4 regions of the Streptomyces sp. NPDC048277 genome follow, and region 1 is predicted to be linked to each of the others. Evidence: riboswitches for the same ligand, from Rfam matches in the RefSeq annotation. Region 1 holds a riboswitch; each other region holds the start of a gene.
The links. A riboswitch is a leader RNA that binds a small molecule or an ion and turns the genes downstream of it on or off. The one in region 1 is predicted to bind cyclic di-AMP.
Positions count from the first base shown of each region.

Region 2: it holds a riboswitch for cyclic di-AMP, as region 1 does, so the genes downstream of both, AB0D85_RS18190 (transglycosylase family protein) here and AB0D85_RS23885 (C40 family peptidase) in region 1, are expected to answer to the same signal.
Region 3: it holds a riboswitch for cyclic di-AMP, as region 1 does, so the genes downstream of both, AB0D85_RS00585 (transglycosylase SLT domain-containing protein) here and AB0D85_RS23885 (C40 family peptidase) in region 1, are expected to answer to the same signal.
Region 4: it holds a riboswitch for cyclic di-AMP, as region 1 does, so the genes downstream of both, AB0D85_RS15610 (C40 family peptidase) here and AB0D85_RS23885 (C40 family peptidase) in region 1, are expected to answer to the same signal.

Region 1 covers NZ_JBEZLQ010000011.1:57,523-61,223, forward strand. Annotated here, with positions in the region: gene AB0D85_RS23865 (8-amino-7-oxononanoate synthase) at 1-19, shown strand, start outside; gene AB0D85_RS23870 (DUF397 domain-containing protein) at 79-306, opposite strand; gene AB0D85_RS23875 (helix-turn-helix transcriptional regulator) at 316-1,176, opposite strand; gene AB0D85_RS23880 (ATP-binding protein) at 1,389-1,847, shown strand; gene AB0D85_RS23885 (C40 family peptidase) at 1,880-2,353, opposite strand; cyclic di-AMP (ydaO/yuaA leader) riboswitch at 2,356-2,541, opposite strand; gene AB0D85_RS23890 (hypothetical protein) at 2,903-3,211, opposite strand; gene AB0D85_RS23895 (ATP-dependent Clp protease proteolytic subunit) at 3,219-3,701, opposite strand, start outside.
Region 2 covers NZ_JBEZLQ010000007.1:229,519-233,219, forward strand. Annotated here, with positions in the region: gene AB0D85_RS18180 (cytochrome P450) at 1-104, shown strand, start outside; gene AB0D85_RS18185 (transglycosylase family protein) at 271-1,278, shown strand; cyclic di-AMP (ydaO/yuaA leader) riboswitch at 1,462-1,662, shown strand; gene AB0D85_RS18190 (transglycosylase family protein) at 1,666-2,346, shown strand; gene eno (phosphopyruvate hydratase) at 2,678-3,701, shown strand, end outside.
Region 3 covers NZ_JBEZLQ010000001.1:115,736-119,436, forward strand. Annotated here, with positions in the region: gene AB0D85_RS00575 (hypothetical protein) at 1-375, opposite strand, end outside; gene AB0D85_RS00580 (Cof-type HAD-IIB family hydrolase) at 522-1,328, shown strand; gene AB0D85_RS00585 (transglycosylase SLT domain-containing protein) at 1,422-1,904, opposite strand; cyclic di-AMP (ydaO/yuaA leader) riboswitch at 1,910-2,106, opposite strand; gene AB0D85_RS00590 (polyprenyl synthetase family protein) at 3,450-3,701, shown strand, end outside.
Region 4 covers NZ_JBEZLQ010000006.1:79,174-82,874, forward strand. Annotated here, with positions in the region: gene AB0D85_RS15610 (C40 family peptidase) at 1-1,595, opposite strand, end outside; cyclic di-AMP (ydaO/yuaA leader) riboswitch at 1,604-1,775, opposite strand; gene AB0D85_RS15615 (DUF1996 domain-containing protein) at 2,293-3,701, shown strand, end outside.

The DNA of each region.
Region 1 (3,701 bases):
CGACGAGACACGACCATGAGTCGGCGTGACACGGCCGGGCCTTGCCCATATGCGGATACGGAGTCGGTCGTCAGCTGATCAGCGGGTGAGCGTGGCCATGAAACCCGCCCAGCTCTCGGGGGAGAAGAGCAGCGCGGGTCCGGCCGGGTTCTTGGAGTCGCGCACGGCGAGCAGCCCGGCCGGTGGGCCGGAGTGCGGCCGTGCCGTCTCCACGCAGTTGTTCGCTCCGGTGCTGTAGCTGCTGCGCAGCCACCGCAATCCGTGCAGATCAGCACTTGAAGGTACGTTCCGAGGCAGTGCAGTCATGGTGCCTCCTTACGCGCCGTCACCTATCCCGGCGATGTAATCCAACGAGTCCTCGGGCGAAAGGGCGTGGATCTGAAGGGTGTTGAAGGCCTCCGCATACGCCTGGAGGTCTTCTTTCCGTTCGAGGTAGAGGCTACTCGTCAACTGGTCGAGAACAACCACATTCAGATCAGAAGTGCTCGGAAATGAGAAGATTACGAAAGGCCCGGTGATGCCGACATGCGCTCCGGCCGCGAACGGCAGCACCTGGAGCCGTACTTGGGGCAGTTGCGCCGCCTCCATCAGCCGTTTCAGCTGCCGCGCCATCACCCCGGGGCCGCCGACCTCCCGGCGCAGCACCGCCTCGTCGAGGACCGCGCTCAGTTCCAGCGGCGGCTCGTTGCGCAGCACGTCCTGCCTGGCCAGACGTACTTCCACCAGGGCGTCCAGCGCCTCGTCGTCCAGCCCGTCCGCCGCCACCCGGGTCACGGCACGCGCGTATTCGGGGGTCTGCAGCAGGCCCGGTACGACCGAGGTCTCCAGCGTGCGCATCGCGCTGGCCTGCGACTCCAGACTGATGAAATCACGGTAGGCCGGCGGCAGTACGCCGCGATAGGCGTGCCACCAGTGGTGCCGGCCGGCGGTATCCTCTGACCCCGCCAACACCAGCAGCAACTCCCGAAGTTGTCCTTCGACCACGCCATAGGCGTCGAGGAGTAACCGCACATCGGCCGGTTTCACACCGCTGGCGCCGGTCTCGATCCGGCTCACCTTCGACTGATGCCAGCCCACCAGACGGGCGGCCTCGCCGCTCGTGAGACCCGCACCGGTGCGCAGCATGCGCAGTTCGGCGCCCAGTTTCCGGCGGCGTACCGCGGGACCGTTCTGCATGGGCTACTCCTTACTCCTTACGAGCCGCCCAAATACGGTCTGGGGTAGCAGAGTTCACCGCTTCGAGCGACAGATATATGCATATCTTGGTGGATCGCTCCCCGTGACCGGCCCGGTAATGGCAGTCTGGCGAAGAAGCACCAGTCCGGGACCGTACTCGAACCTTCCGCACCGTGTCGGACTCCGGTCCCGAGGAAAGGGACGACCTCGCCATGGCAGACCATCTGGAAGCATCCGTCACTCTGCCGAGCGATCCCGCCTCGGTCTCCACGGCCCGCTCCTATGTGCTGAGCACCCTCGCGGAATGGGGACTGCCACCGGAGACGGAGGCCGCGGACACCATCCGCCTCATCGTCTCCGAACTCGCCACCAACGCCGTACAGCACACCTTCGGGCAGTCACCCACCTTCACGGTGGACATCGTCCTGCACCGTGACGAACATCTGCGCATCGGCGTCACGGACAGCCATCCGCGCTTCCCCAAGAGACTTCCCGCCGCAGTCCAGCAGGACAACGGGCGCGGCATGGTCATCATCCGCTGGCTCACCGCCGAGTGCGGCGGCAAGCTCCGGGTGCGCCCCACCCGGGAGGGCGGCAAGACCGTCTCCATCGACCTGCCCTGGACGGTCCCGGCCGAGCCCGTGGCGACCGCCGGCCAGCAGGAGCCGTAGCCCCGAGCCCCTGCCCGCCGGCTGTCGGGGGGTCAGCTGACCCGGCCGTACCAGACGCTCTTCGTCCAGATCTTCTGGAGCTTCACCACGTCCCCGGTCTTCGGGGCGTGCCAGATCTTTCCCTTCCCGGCGTAGATGCCGACGTGGTACACGTTGGAACCCGAGTGGAAGAAGACCAGGTCACCGGCCTTGCGGTTGCCGGCCGAGATATGACGGGTCTTGTTGTACTGCTGGGCCGCCGTACGCGGCAGGGTCTTGCCCGCCTTCTTGAACGAGTACAGCGTCAGCCCGGAGCAGTCGAACCGGTTCGGGCCGGTGGCGCCCCACCTGTAGGGCGAACCCTTCTTGGACGCGGCGACCTGGAGCGCCTTCGTCCCCATCGTGGCGGCCGAGGCGTTGGAGGCGACACCCGGGATCACGATCGAGCCGCCCACGGCGGCGATGGTCAGCGCCGAGGCCGTACCGGCCCGGGCCATGAGCGACGGAACACGATTGAGCGCAGTCATGCGCTTCCCTTCGTCAGCCGCCTGTGAAGGATGACCTGTCGGATTCGGGCTGGCGAAGTTGCCCGGCCGTGTCGCCACGGCTTCACCCCAAGGGCTGCTCGACCCGGTCATGGCGTGACCGTTCCGGCGACCCGTCGTGCTTGGGTCCTCCACTCCTGCCGATGCACTTCTGTCGACGGGTCAATCCGGGCGGCGGCAGGACTCGGCGTCCGCCCGGACCGCCCCGCCGCTGTGGCGGGGGCTTGTCGTCAGACAGGGATCTTCACTCACTCGTGTCCGAAAATCCCAACGGAATCGGGGATTTGTGGGGTTACTCACCACCCACCCGTTCGGGTGGACAACCCTTTGTTCGATTTTCCGTCAACTGCCGTGCGTAGCCCCGGACCTGCGCCGAAGCATCTTCCGGGCACCTTCGGGCAGGCGTTCTGAGCGGCCTCTTCGGTCAGGTAAAACCACGCCACGCTCCGCCGAACGGACGTAACCCCGTTGGGCCGTTTCAACTCCCGCCCGGACGCGGCGTCGACGCGGCGGCCAGGACGGCTGAGGGCGTCACCGTACGCAGTCGGGCGGGAGCGCGACACGAGCGGTCCGGCGCTCGCCGTCGAGTACCCGCAACGCCCGTGCCAGCGTGTCCCCGTGGAGCTCCGTCTCGCCCCGCCCATGCATCAGGGCGAGCGCGTCGCGCAGTTCGGACGCCGCGCGCACCAGCGCCTGCGCGGCGCGCAGTCCACGGTAGGTGTCCTCGTTCTGCGCCGGGTTGATACGGCCCAGCAGATCGACCACGTCCAGATAACGGTCGATCAGCTCGCCCTCGGCACGCGTCAGCGCGGGCAGCGGCGGAAGCTCCGGTGGCAGCATCGGCCCGTCACCCCGCGTCCGGCAGACCGAGCGCGGACCTCCGGCTGGGCACGATCCGGTCCACAAGGCCGTAGGCCAGTGCCCCCTGCGCGTCCAGCACCAGGTCCCGCTCCAGATCCTGGTGGACCTGCTCCGGCGTGCGCCCGGTGTGCCGGACGAGCATGCCTTCGAGCAGCCCGCGGACCCGCTCCAACTCCTGCGCCTGGATGGCCAGATCACTCGGCTGGCCCTGTACCGGTTCCGGCAGCGACGGCTGCTGGAGCACGATGCGCGCCCCCGGGAGCATGGACCGCTTGCCCGGTGCGCCGGCCGCGAGCAGCACCGCGGCCGAGGACCCGGCCTGCCCCAGGCAGACTGTCTCCACGTCACAGCTGACGTACTGGACCGTGTCGTAGATGGCGGCCATCGCGCTGAACGACCCGCCCGGAGAGTTGATGTACAGCGCGATGTCCCGCTCCGGGGCGTCGTGCTCCAGGTACATGAGCTGCGC
Region 2 (3,701 bases), on a different contig from region 1:
ACCTGCGACTCGCGGTGGACCCGGGCGAGTTGCGCTGGCGCGGCGGGCTCATCATGCGCGGACTGCGCACGCTTCCCGTGGAGTTCGCATCGCAGGCCCGGTAAGCCCCTTACCAGCCAAAGGTGACCAGCACTCAAGTCTGTGATCTTCACGTGATCTGCGCGGCATTAACTTGTGACAAGTGATCGTCTGCCTATACGTTCACCCATCAGTGCGGGGCCCTGCGGGACCCGCCGCACCGGTCATCGCTGTCGCTCGAAAGGTTTCCGCATGCTCTCCGGGAACGGCCGTCATCGTCGCCCCCGCCAGGCTCCGGCCCTCCTCGTCGCGGCCGGCGTGACCGGCTCGGCCATCGCCATCCCGCTGCTCGGCGCGGCGAGCGCCAACGCGGCCGACGGCACCACGTGGGACAAGGTGGCCAACTGTGAGAGTGGCGGCTCCTGGAGCGCCGACACCGGCAACGGCTACTACGGCGGTCTACAGATGTCCCAGCAGGACTGGGACAAGTACGGCGGCTCGGAGTTCGCCACCACGCCCGACCAGGCGAGCCGTTCGCAGCAGATCTCGGTCGCCGAGAAGATCCTCGCCGACCAGGGCACCAAGCCCTGGCGGACCTGCGCCCTGCTCGCCGGGCTCTCGTCGGACGACGCCTCGGTGAACGTCGACACGGGCGTCGACGGATCGGATGATTCATCCGGTTCCTCCGACTCGTCGGACTCGTCTTCAGGGCTCTCGAATTCGTCCTCTTCGTCCTCCGCCTCTGATTCCGGCTCCTCCTCGGGCGCCGCGGACTCCGGGGACAGTTCCGCCACTCCCGCCCCCAGCGCGAGCGCGAGCACCGACTCCAAGGCGGACACTCCCAGCAAATCCGCCAAGACGGATAAGTCGGGATCTTCCGACTCCGGCGCCTCGAAGGCCGGTGAGAGTCCCGTCGTACCCGAAACCGACAACTCGGATAATTCCGGCCAGGCCGAGGGTTCTTGGAGTCTGGTCGACACGGGTGCCGTCACCAGCGGTGGCAAGCACCGCGGCGGCTCGGCGGACGAAAGCGTGACAAACGGTCAGAGTGCCGCATCCTCCGGCCGTCACGCCTCCCGGGATGCCGGCACCTACACCGTCCGGGACGGTGACACCCTCGCCTCCATCGCCGACTCCCTTGGCCTCGACGGCGGATGGCGTGCGCTCTATGCCGCGAACAAGGCGGACATCGGTACCGACCCGAACAACATCACCCCCGGTCAGACCCTGAAACTCGGCAGCGAATCGGGCGAAAAGTAGCGGGAGTTGGTGCCCCACTTGAAAGCCAAATGTCCGGTTTGGTGAAAGTGTGGGATGAGTCTCAGAAGCCCTGATCATCTTTGAAATTCACCGGATCGCCTGTTTACGGTCGAGGCCGCTCGTCACCGCGAGCCCCGGCCGTCGCAACGCCGAGTCCTGCCAGCGGCCACCCGGGAACAGTCGTCGCGTCATGCGCCGTAGGCAGGAGCGGGGGACCCAAGGTAAGTGCCGGGTCCGGTAGTTGAGCCCTCAGGGGCCTCACGGCCGAAAGGCCGCCGGAACCGGCTTGGGGTGAAGCCGCGCACCGATGGACAGGTGTGCGGCCGGGCAACTCAACCGGCCCGAACCCGACAGCTCACCTCGCAGGCGTCGGTGAGGGGATCCTCCATGCTGTTCTCCGGCAAGGGCAAGCACCGTCGTCCGTCCAAGGCCGTCCGCGCCATCGCTGTCGCCGGTGTCACCGGTGTCGCCGTCGCCGCCCCGCTCATGGCGGCCGGCAGCGCCTCCGCCGCCACCGCCTCCGAGTGGGACACGGTCGCCAAGTGCGAGTCCGGCGGCAACTGGTCCATCAATACCGGCAACGGCTACTACGGCGGTCTCCAGTTCTCCGCCTCCACCTGGGCCGCGTACGGCGGCACCGCCTACGCCCCGCAGGCCAACCAGGCCACCAAGGCGCAGCAGATCCAGATAGCCGAGAAGGTCCTCGCCGCGCAGGGCAAGGGTGCCTGGCCGGTCTGCGGCACGGGCCTGTCCGGCGCCGCCTACACCGGCAGCGGCTCCAGCTCCGCCGGCTCGTCGAGCAGCAGCACCGGTACCCGCTCGGCCGACACCCAGGCCGCCTCCCGCTCCGCCGAGCGTCCGGCCGCCAAGAAGACCGTCACCACCCCGACCGGCAAGAAGGTCAAGAAGGGCGACGGCGAGTACAAGGTCGTCAAGGGTGACACCCTCAGCTCGATCGCCGAGAAGCACAAGGTCAAGGGCGGCTGGCAGGCGCTGTTCAAGCTGAACAAGGACATCGTCGCCGATGCCGACTTCATCTACCCGGGCCAGCAGCTGCACCTGAAGTAAGACTCAGCTGAACCACAGCCCCCACACAGCCGTGGTCCCCATAGTGGAGACCGCGTGAGGGTCACCCCCGTCCCCCACAGACCCCCGCTCCGGTGCGTTTTCCCCCGTACGCACCGGAGCGGGGTTTCTCTTTGGCCCGTTCTTCTCCCGTTCTTCATCCGGCCCCCCTTTGTTCCGAGCGTGAACAATAGATACCGTCAGTCCTTGTCCACGGGACGGTCGGTCGACGGCCGACGGCCCCGGGACGGTTAGGCTCTAGTCGCAAGGCTGAGCAAGGGCCGACAAGGCTCACGTGCGCCCCGCACGACCAGCGTCACATCCCAAGAAGGAGATGCTCGTGCCGTCCATCGACGTCGTCGTAGCCCGGGAAATCCTGGACTCCCGAGGCAACCCCACGGTCGAGGTCGAGGTCGGCCTCGACGACGGCAGCACGGGTCGTGCCGCCGTTCCGTCCGGCGCCTCCACCGGCGCCTTCGAGGCCATCGAGCTCCGTGACGGTGACCCCAACCGCTACCTGGGCAAGGGCGTCGAGAAGGCCGTCCTCGCCGTGATCGAGCAGATCGGCCCGGAGCTGGTCGGCTACGACGCCACCGAGCAGCGCCTGATCGACCAGGCCATGTTCGACCTGGACGCCACCGACAACAAGGGCTCGCTGGGCGCCAACGCCATCCTCGGTGTCTCCCTCGCCGTCGCGCACGCCGCCTCCGAGGCGTCCGACCTGCCGCTGTTCCGCTACCTCGGTGGCCCGAACGCGCACCTGCTGCCCGTTCCGATGATGAACATCCTCAACGGCGGCTCGCACGCGGACTCCAACGTCGACATCCAGGAGTTCATGATCGCCCCGATCGGCGCGGAGTCCTTCTCCGAGGCGCTGCGCTGGGGTGCCGAGGTCTACCACACCCTCAAGAAGGTCCTGAAGGCCAAGGGCCTGTCCACCGGCCTCGGTGACGAGGGCGGCTTCGCCCCGAACCTGGAGTCCAACCGCGCCGCGCTCGACCTCATCCTGGAGGCCGTGAAGCAGGCCGGTTACGTCCCGGGTGAGCAGATCGCGCTCGCGCTCGACGTCGCCGCGTCCGAGTTCTACAAGGACGGCAAGTACGAGTTCGAGGGCAAGTCCCGCTCGGCCGCCGAGATGACCGAGTACTACGAGGAGCTCGTCGCCGCGTACCCGCTGGTCTCCATCGAGGACCCGCTGTTCGAGGACGACTGGGCCGGCTGGAAGGTCATCACCGACAAGCTCGGCGACAAGGTCCAGCTCGTCGGCGACGACCTGTTCGTCACCAACCCGGAGCGCCTCGCCCGCGGCATCGAGGAGGGCACCGCCAACGCCCTGCTCGTGAAGGTGAACCAGATCG
Region 3 (3,701 bases), on a different contig from region 1:
GGTCCTGGCGTCCAGTTCGGCGTCGTCGCCGTCCCCGTCGAACCGGAGTCCGAGCCGCCCCGTCTCCTCGGCGTACAGCGCGCCGCCGACCGGGTCCTCGGGACAGTTGCCGAGCGTCTCGAAGCCGTCCAGGAGCCAGCACGCGTAGTTCCAGCGAGCCTCGCCCGGGTCCGCCAGGCGTCTTTCGGCCTCGTACTGGGTCTCCGTGTTGTAGCCGATCGCCACATACGGTCTGCGGTAGTCGTCGTCCACGCGCCAGATATGGAACGACAACGCATAGATCTGGGGCCGCAACTCCAGCGGGAACCGCTCCAGCACACCGGTCGCCGCCTCCAGCAGATGCGCCCGGAAGTCTCCCCGCACGTCCGTCACCACGCCCGCCCCCGTCGGATCGGTGCAACCAACTCACCGCAAACGTAACGCGCCCCACTGACAACACCCCCATCACCTAAGCGGCGGGCGCCACTTGAGGCCGAAACGCACTGTGAGTACCAGCGGCGTGCTGTCCGTATTCTCTGATCATGGTCGCACCCTCCCCGTACTCACTGATCGCCACCGACCTGGACGGCACGCTGCTGCGCGGCGACGACACGCTCTCGGAACGGTCGCTCGCCGCGCTCACGCGGGCCGGCCGGGCCGGCGCCCGGCACCTCGTGGTGACCGGCCGCCCCGCGCCGAGAGTGCGCCCGCTCCTCGACGACCTCGGCTGCACGGGACTCGCGGTCTGCGGCCAGGGCGCGCAGGTGTACGACGCCGGCGCGGACCGGCTGCTGTGGTCGGTCACCCTGGACCGGGAACTGGCGGAGACCGCGCTCGGCAAGATCGAGGCCGAGGTCGGCCAGGTGTACGCGGCGGTCGACCAGGACGGAGTCGACGGGCTCACGCTCATCGAGCCGGGCTATCTGATGCCCCACCCCACGCTGCCCGCGCTGCGCGTCGGCCGGCGTGACGACCTGTGGTGCGAGCCCATCAGCAAGGTGCTGCTGCGCCACCACACCCTGTCCGACGACGAACTGGCGACGACCGCGCGGTCGGTGGTGGGATCGCTGGCGACGGTCACCATGTCGGGGCCGGGGACGGTGGAGCTCCAGCCGTGCGGGGTGACCAAGGCGACCGGGCTCGCGCTGGCCGCCGACCATCTGGGGCTGAGCCCCGAACAGGCCGTCGCCTTCGGCGACATGCCCAACGACATTCCCATGTTCGAATGGGCGGGCTACGGGGTGGCGATGGCCAACGCCCACCCCGAACTCAAGGCCGTGGCCGACGAGATCACCTTGTCGAACGAGGACGACGGCATCGCCGTCGTCCTCGAAAGACTGTTTCCGTAAGGCCGTAAGGCCGTAAGGCCGTATGGCCATGACGCCGTGAAGCCGTGAAGCCATTCGCGGGCATTAAGCCGTCGAAGGCTCCTCAAACCTCGATCAGTACGCGCCGAAGACGTTGTCGATCGAGCCGTACCGGTGGGCGGCGTAGTTGCAGGCGGCGGTGATGTTCGCGACCGGGTCGTAGATGTCGTACGACGTGCCGGCAACGTGGTAGGCGTTGAACGTCGGGTTGATCACCTGGAGCAGGCCCTTGGACGGGATGCCCTTGGCCGCGTTGGAGTCCCAGAGGTTGATGGCCCGAGGGTTGCCGGACGACTCGCGTATCACGTTGCGGTGGATGCCGTTGTAGGAGCCGGGGATGCCCTTCTGGGCCATGATCGCGAGCGACTCGCGGATCCAGCCGTCGAGGTTGTTCGGGTACCCGGCGAGCGTCTTCGAGGGCGTCGTGGTGGAGGTGGCGGTGGTGGCGGCGGCGGTGGTCGCCCCGATGATCGGGAGGGCGAGCAGGGCGGCGCCGGTGCCGACGGCGGTGAGTGTGCGGGCGATGCGGGTGCGACGGGGCTGAGCGGCAGTAGGCATGGCGAAGTTCCTCTCCGTCGCCTGCGAGGTGAGCTGTCGGGTTCGGGCTCGGGGAGTGCCCGGCCGCACCGCCCGAGGGCGGGGCGACTTGACCCCTAGCCGTTCCGGAACGACGTCCGTGAGTGACGTCGGCCGCCCGGTCCGGCGACTTACCTGGTTCCCCCGCTCCTGCCGTACGAAATGAACTCGTCGATGGGTTACGACGGGCGGCGGCAGGATTCGGCGTCCGCCCGGTGAGCCGGAACGTATGCGAGAGCACATGTCCGGAACAAGTACCTGATTCCCGCAACACACCGATTGACCTTGATCTGAGGCATATGGGGCGCTTGATCCTTTGCGGTTGCCAAGCCTCAACTGGCCTACGGGAAAAGGGAAGGAAGGGTTGCCTTACGGGCTCTGCGGCTTTTGGGTGCGCGTGACCTACTTCACGAAACCGCAATCACGGCAAAATGGGACATGCCGGATTCATGAAATCCGTTTTTTGAAACTTCAACACAAAAATGCTCCGCCGTCATCCGGGTGAACCACCCCGCCTGGGGGTGCTGAAGGGGCCCGCGCCGCAGGCGACTTCACGGATTGCCCGAATTGTCGTTTTAGCGGAATTTCGGGCCCATCGGGCAAATCGACGAGCCTGATCGGGTGTGGGCCGGCAGTGGGTCCTGCTCGTCGAGCGCGGCCGGGAGGTCGATGTGCGGCATCGACTCGCGTCGACCAGGCGCCTGGGGGGCGGTGGTTCCAAGGGGCAAGGGGGTGCCGGGAGTTCCGGCGTGTGCGTGATCCTGGTCACGTGAGGGCGGAACTTCCTTTGTCGTGCGGGTCGTTGTCATGGCGGTCGCCGGTGGGGCGGGCCGTGGCGGCAGTCTGGGCGGCCCGGGCGTGAGGGCCGTGATCCGGAAGGAAGCGCAGGCACCCCAGGAGGCGGCGGCTCCGTCGGGTCAAGGGTGTGCCGCCGGTCGCTGGACGGCGGTGCTCCCGTCCGCCGGGCTCTCGTCACTCGGCGGGGGAGGGGGTGGGCCGGTGCGGCGAGGGTGCGGGCTCGTCCGGCAGTGGGTGCCACGCGCGCGTGAGGGCGAGGTTCCGTCGGTCAAGGGGATGTGGAGGTCGTCGTGTGCGGTCTCGTGAGGGAGGGATGTATTGATGGGTGTCGCGTGTCCCCGTCGGCGTCGGCGGGCGGCGGAGGAGGTACGTCCGGGCAGGTGACGCCGACCGGAGAAGGGGTGGTCGTCCGTGGGCGGGCGCTCCCTCGGGCGGTCCGCCGTCATGTGTGGCGGTGTGAGCGGTCCGCGGTGCGGTGTATGCCCTGGTTCGGGACACGGCTTATGTCGCGGTTCGGGACAACTGTCGTTACTTCCTGTTAAGTCAGTGGATGTCAGGTCGTATCGGCTGATCAAAAACATACCGGTCGTGATCCGATAGCGCCCAGGGTGTAACCGTGGGCGCTATCGGTGATCGAAACCTGACCGGATACGCTGACTTGAGTGATGGCAGCGACCTATCGACAAACCGTGTAACCGGCAGTGGACACCAGCAGACAGGAGACCCCTCGTGACCGTCGGGCCGTTCGGGCTGAGCGTGCGGGACCAGGCTCTGGAAGCCGATGTCCAGGCCGGATTGACGGCTGTCGAGGAAGGCTTGCTAGAAGCCACCAAAAGTGAGGTCCCGTTCATCACGGAGGCCGCGCAGCACCTCGTGCGGGCCGGCGGAAAGCGGTTCCGGCCGCTGCTCGTGATGCTCGCCGCGCAGTTCGGCGACCCGTACGCGCCGGGCGTCGTGCCGTCGGCCGTCGTCGTCGAGCTC
Region 4 (3,701 bases), on a different contig from region 1:
GGGGCGGCGGCGGGAGGCGCTGCGGGGAAGCCGCCGCCGGTGGCCTGCGCCATGGGGGCCATCGGGGCCATGGGAGCCATGGGCGTGGCAGCGGGGGCTGCCATGGCGTACGTGCCGGTGGCGTAGACAGGCTCGGCGGGGGCGGGCGCAGGGGCCGGGGCCGGAGCTGCGGCGGCATAGGTGGCGGCCGGGGGCGCTGCGGTGTAGGCGGCGGACGCGCCCGGAGTCATGACCCGGAAGGAGCCGGTGTCCATCGGGTTCTGCGCGGGGAGAACGGCGGTGGCGGCGGCAGCGTCGGCCGCGAAGGTACCGGAGCCCGGGTCCGGTATGGGGGTGTAGGCGGTGGACGCACCGGGGGTCATCACCCGGAACGAGCCGGTGTCCGCCGGGTTCGGGGTGGGGGCGCCGCGCGTCTCCATGGGGGGCACGGTCGGGAAGCTGCCCGTGCTGCCCGGGCTCATCACTCGGTAGGTACCGGTGTCCGCCGGGGACGCGGCCTGAGGGGCGGCGGCCGCGCCCGGGCTCATCACCCGGAACGTGCCCGTGTCGGCCGGGGACGCGGCCTGAGGGGCGGCGGAGGCGCCGGGGGTCATCACCCGGAACCCGCCGGTGTCCGCCGGGGACGGGGCAGGAGCGGCGCCCGCGCTGCCCGGGGTCATCACCCGGAACCCACCGGTATCTGCCGGGTTCGGGGTGGGGGCGGTGTTCGTGTCCATGGGGGGCACGGTCGGGAAGCTGCCCGTGCTGCCGGGGGTCATCACGCGGAAGGAACCCGTGTCCGCGGCGGTCACCGTCGGGAACGCGGCCGTGCCGGTGGGGGCGTTGCCCCGGAAGGAGCCGCTGTCGGTGCGCTGGGCCGGGATGCCGACGGCGGGCGCCTGCCACTGCTGCGCCGGAGCCGGAGCCGGAGCCGGAGCCTGGGCCTCGGGCGTGGGCCAGGGGCTCTGCGCCGCGGGGGCGGGCTGTGCGGCCGGAGCGGGCTGCGCGGCGGGGGCCGTTTCGAGCGCCGCGATCGCCCGCTGCCCGGTGCGCTGGGACAGCACCTCACGCGCCTTGGCGATCTTGAGCTGGCTCTTGGTCTTGGACGTGCCCGGTGCGTGCCGCTGCGGCACGGAGGCGGGCGGGGCCTTGGGCTCCGTCGCCGGGGCCGTGGGCAGCGCCGTGCTGGGACCCGCCGTCAGTTCCAGCTTCGGGCGCTCCGCCGGCAGCTCGCGGACGACCTCGATGTCGCTCTGCGCGGACGACCCCGCGGGCAGCGCCAGACGGGACGGGCCGGAGTCCTCCAACTGGCTGAGCAGGTCGGCGGCCATGGCGCTGACGGGCCGACGCGGGGCCGAACGATCGGGCATCCGGTCGGACGGCAGCGCGGCCGGAACGCTCGGCCCCAGCTTCGTACGCGCCCCCTCGAACCACTCCCGGGCGATGTTGTCGAGGCCCGGGTCGTCACGACGCTGCCGCTTGAACAGCGGAACACCGCGGGAGCGCGAACCCCCGCTCATCGCACGTGTCGCGTTGTAGTTCCCGGTGGCGTTCTCGGCCTGGTCGTAGAGGTTGTTGATCCGCTGCCGAACCTCGTCACGGCTCTCGGACGCCATGGGGGTCGTGCTCCTTCCGTACTCCGCCTACCGGGTTAGCTGTCGGGTTCGGGCGTCGAATCCGGAAGGTATGCCCTACGGCCTTGCCTCGGGGGGCAGTTGGCCGATTCACCCCAGTGCGTCGGTTGGGTCCCCGGCTCCGGATCGCCCTCCAGGGCCCGGACTCGGCGGAGGCCGCGCGGCCCGGCGGGATTCGCCGGGGGGAGCCGAGCGGCTTGGACGTCAACTTAGCCAACTTGTGTCACTCGTGTGAAGGTTGAAGTGCGTAATGTCCGATACGTATTTGTGATGTTCGTCGTACTGTTCGGAACTCGACCGTGAGGGACGGCATTTCGCGCGATGATCGATCGCCCCCGTGCAATCGCCGCTCCAGCAGCGCTTCTCCCGGTGTCCGGGTCGGAACTCCTCGCCAACTCCCCGTCTCCTTGTCGGCGCCCGTGTCGATCGGTGTGACGCGCCTTCCGATGTGAGCACTCCGTTGTCAGTCGATTACTTGATGGAGTCGCTTCCTGTGAGGTCGCCGTGAATTCGTGGGTCTGTTGAACACGGCGGTGTCGCGGGCCGTATGGGGCGGGGGATTTCCATGCCCGGCCGCCCACGACCACGCAGGGGTACGACCGTGAGTAGGACCTTGAGACGCAACAGGCGCAGACGTCCGACCGGTGCACGGCGCGCGACCTTCGCGGCGGTGGCACTCATGCTCGGAGGGGGAGGACTGGTCGCGGTGAACGTCTACGCCTCGGCCACCGAAGGGGGATCGGACCAGCAGCCCTGGCCGAGTGCCCAGGTGCTCTCCGCGCCCACGGTCTACTGCCCCGACGTCGGCAGCAAGTTGACGGCCGTGCCCGACGCGGCCCGGCCCGACGTCGACCGTGAACTCGCCCAGCTGGACCAGCAGATCGCGGCCGCCTACCAGCAACTCAAGGAATCTGCCCAGTCCGTCCAGCAGGACCCCGGGTTCGCCGACCAGGCGATCATGAACCCGCTGAAGGAGAAGCGGTCCGCGACGCTCCAGCGCATCGCCGACGCCATCGGCCGCGAGGGCGACCGCCCCCAGGGCCTCGACGACCTCGCGGCCTGCACCCTGCACTCCTCGAACCAGGGCGGCGAGCAGTCGGCGGCACCCCAGGGCGGCGCCACGCCGAGTCAGGGCAGTGCCGCGCCGAGCCAGGGCACCGGCGCCGGCGGCCAGGGCGGCAACGGACCCGTCGCCGCCGACTACGCCGACATCACCTCCGTCCAGCCGAATGTCGCGACCCCGGCCGAGCAGTCCGGCGGCTCCACCGGCAGCTTCAGCTCCAGCTGTGGTGTGAACGCGAACGGCCTGTTCAACTCGGACAACGTGATCGTCGCGCCCGGTGTCTCCAACGGGGCCCACCACTTCCACGACTATGTCGGCAACCAGTCCAACAACGCCTTCGCCAGTGACCAGGACCTCGCGAACGCCGACACGAGCTGCACGGACCGGGGCGACAAGTCGTCGTACTTCTGGCCCGTGCTGCGGCTGCAGAACGGCAAGCAGGAGCGGGACGCCGGCAAGCCGGGCGGCGGTACCGAGGGCAACGCCGGCCAGATCGTCACGGCCAAGCAGGTCACGCTGACCTTCGAGGGCAACCCGCGCTCCCAGGTGACCGAGATGCCGCGGCTGCTGCGCATCATCACCGGCGACGCCAAGGCCTTCGTCAACGGCCCGGCCAACGCCAACGCCTCCTGGAGCTGCACCGGTTTCGAGGACCGGCAGCTGAAGGACAAATACCCGCTGTGTCCCGCGGGCAGTGACGTCGTGCGGACCTTCAGGTTCCAGAGCTGCTGGGACGGACGGAACATCGACAGCGCCAACCACCGTACGCATGTGGCCTTCGCCGCCCCCGACGGCAGCTGCCCGGCCGGCTTCCGGGCGATCCCGCAGCTGGTGCAGCGCCTCGTCTACGCCGTGGACGCGCCGAGTCTGCAGGACGGCGGTCGTACGGTCCCGCTGTTCGCGGTGGACTCGTTCCCCGAGCAACTGCACAAGCCGGTCACCGACCACGGCGACTTCATCAACGTCTTCGACGAGAGCCTGATGCGGGAGATGGTCGACTGCATCAACTCCGGCCGGACCTGCGG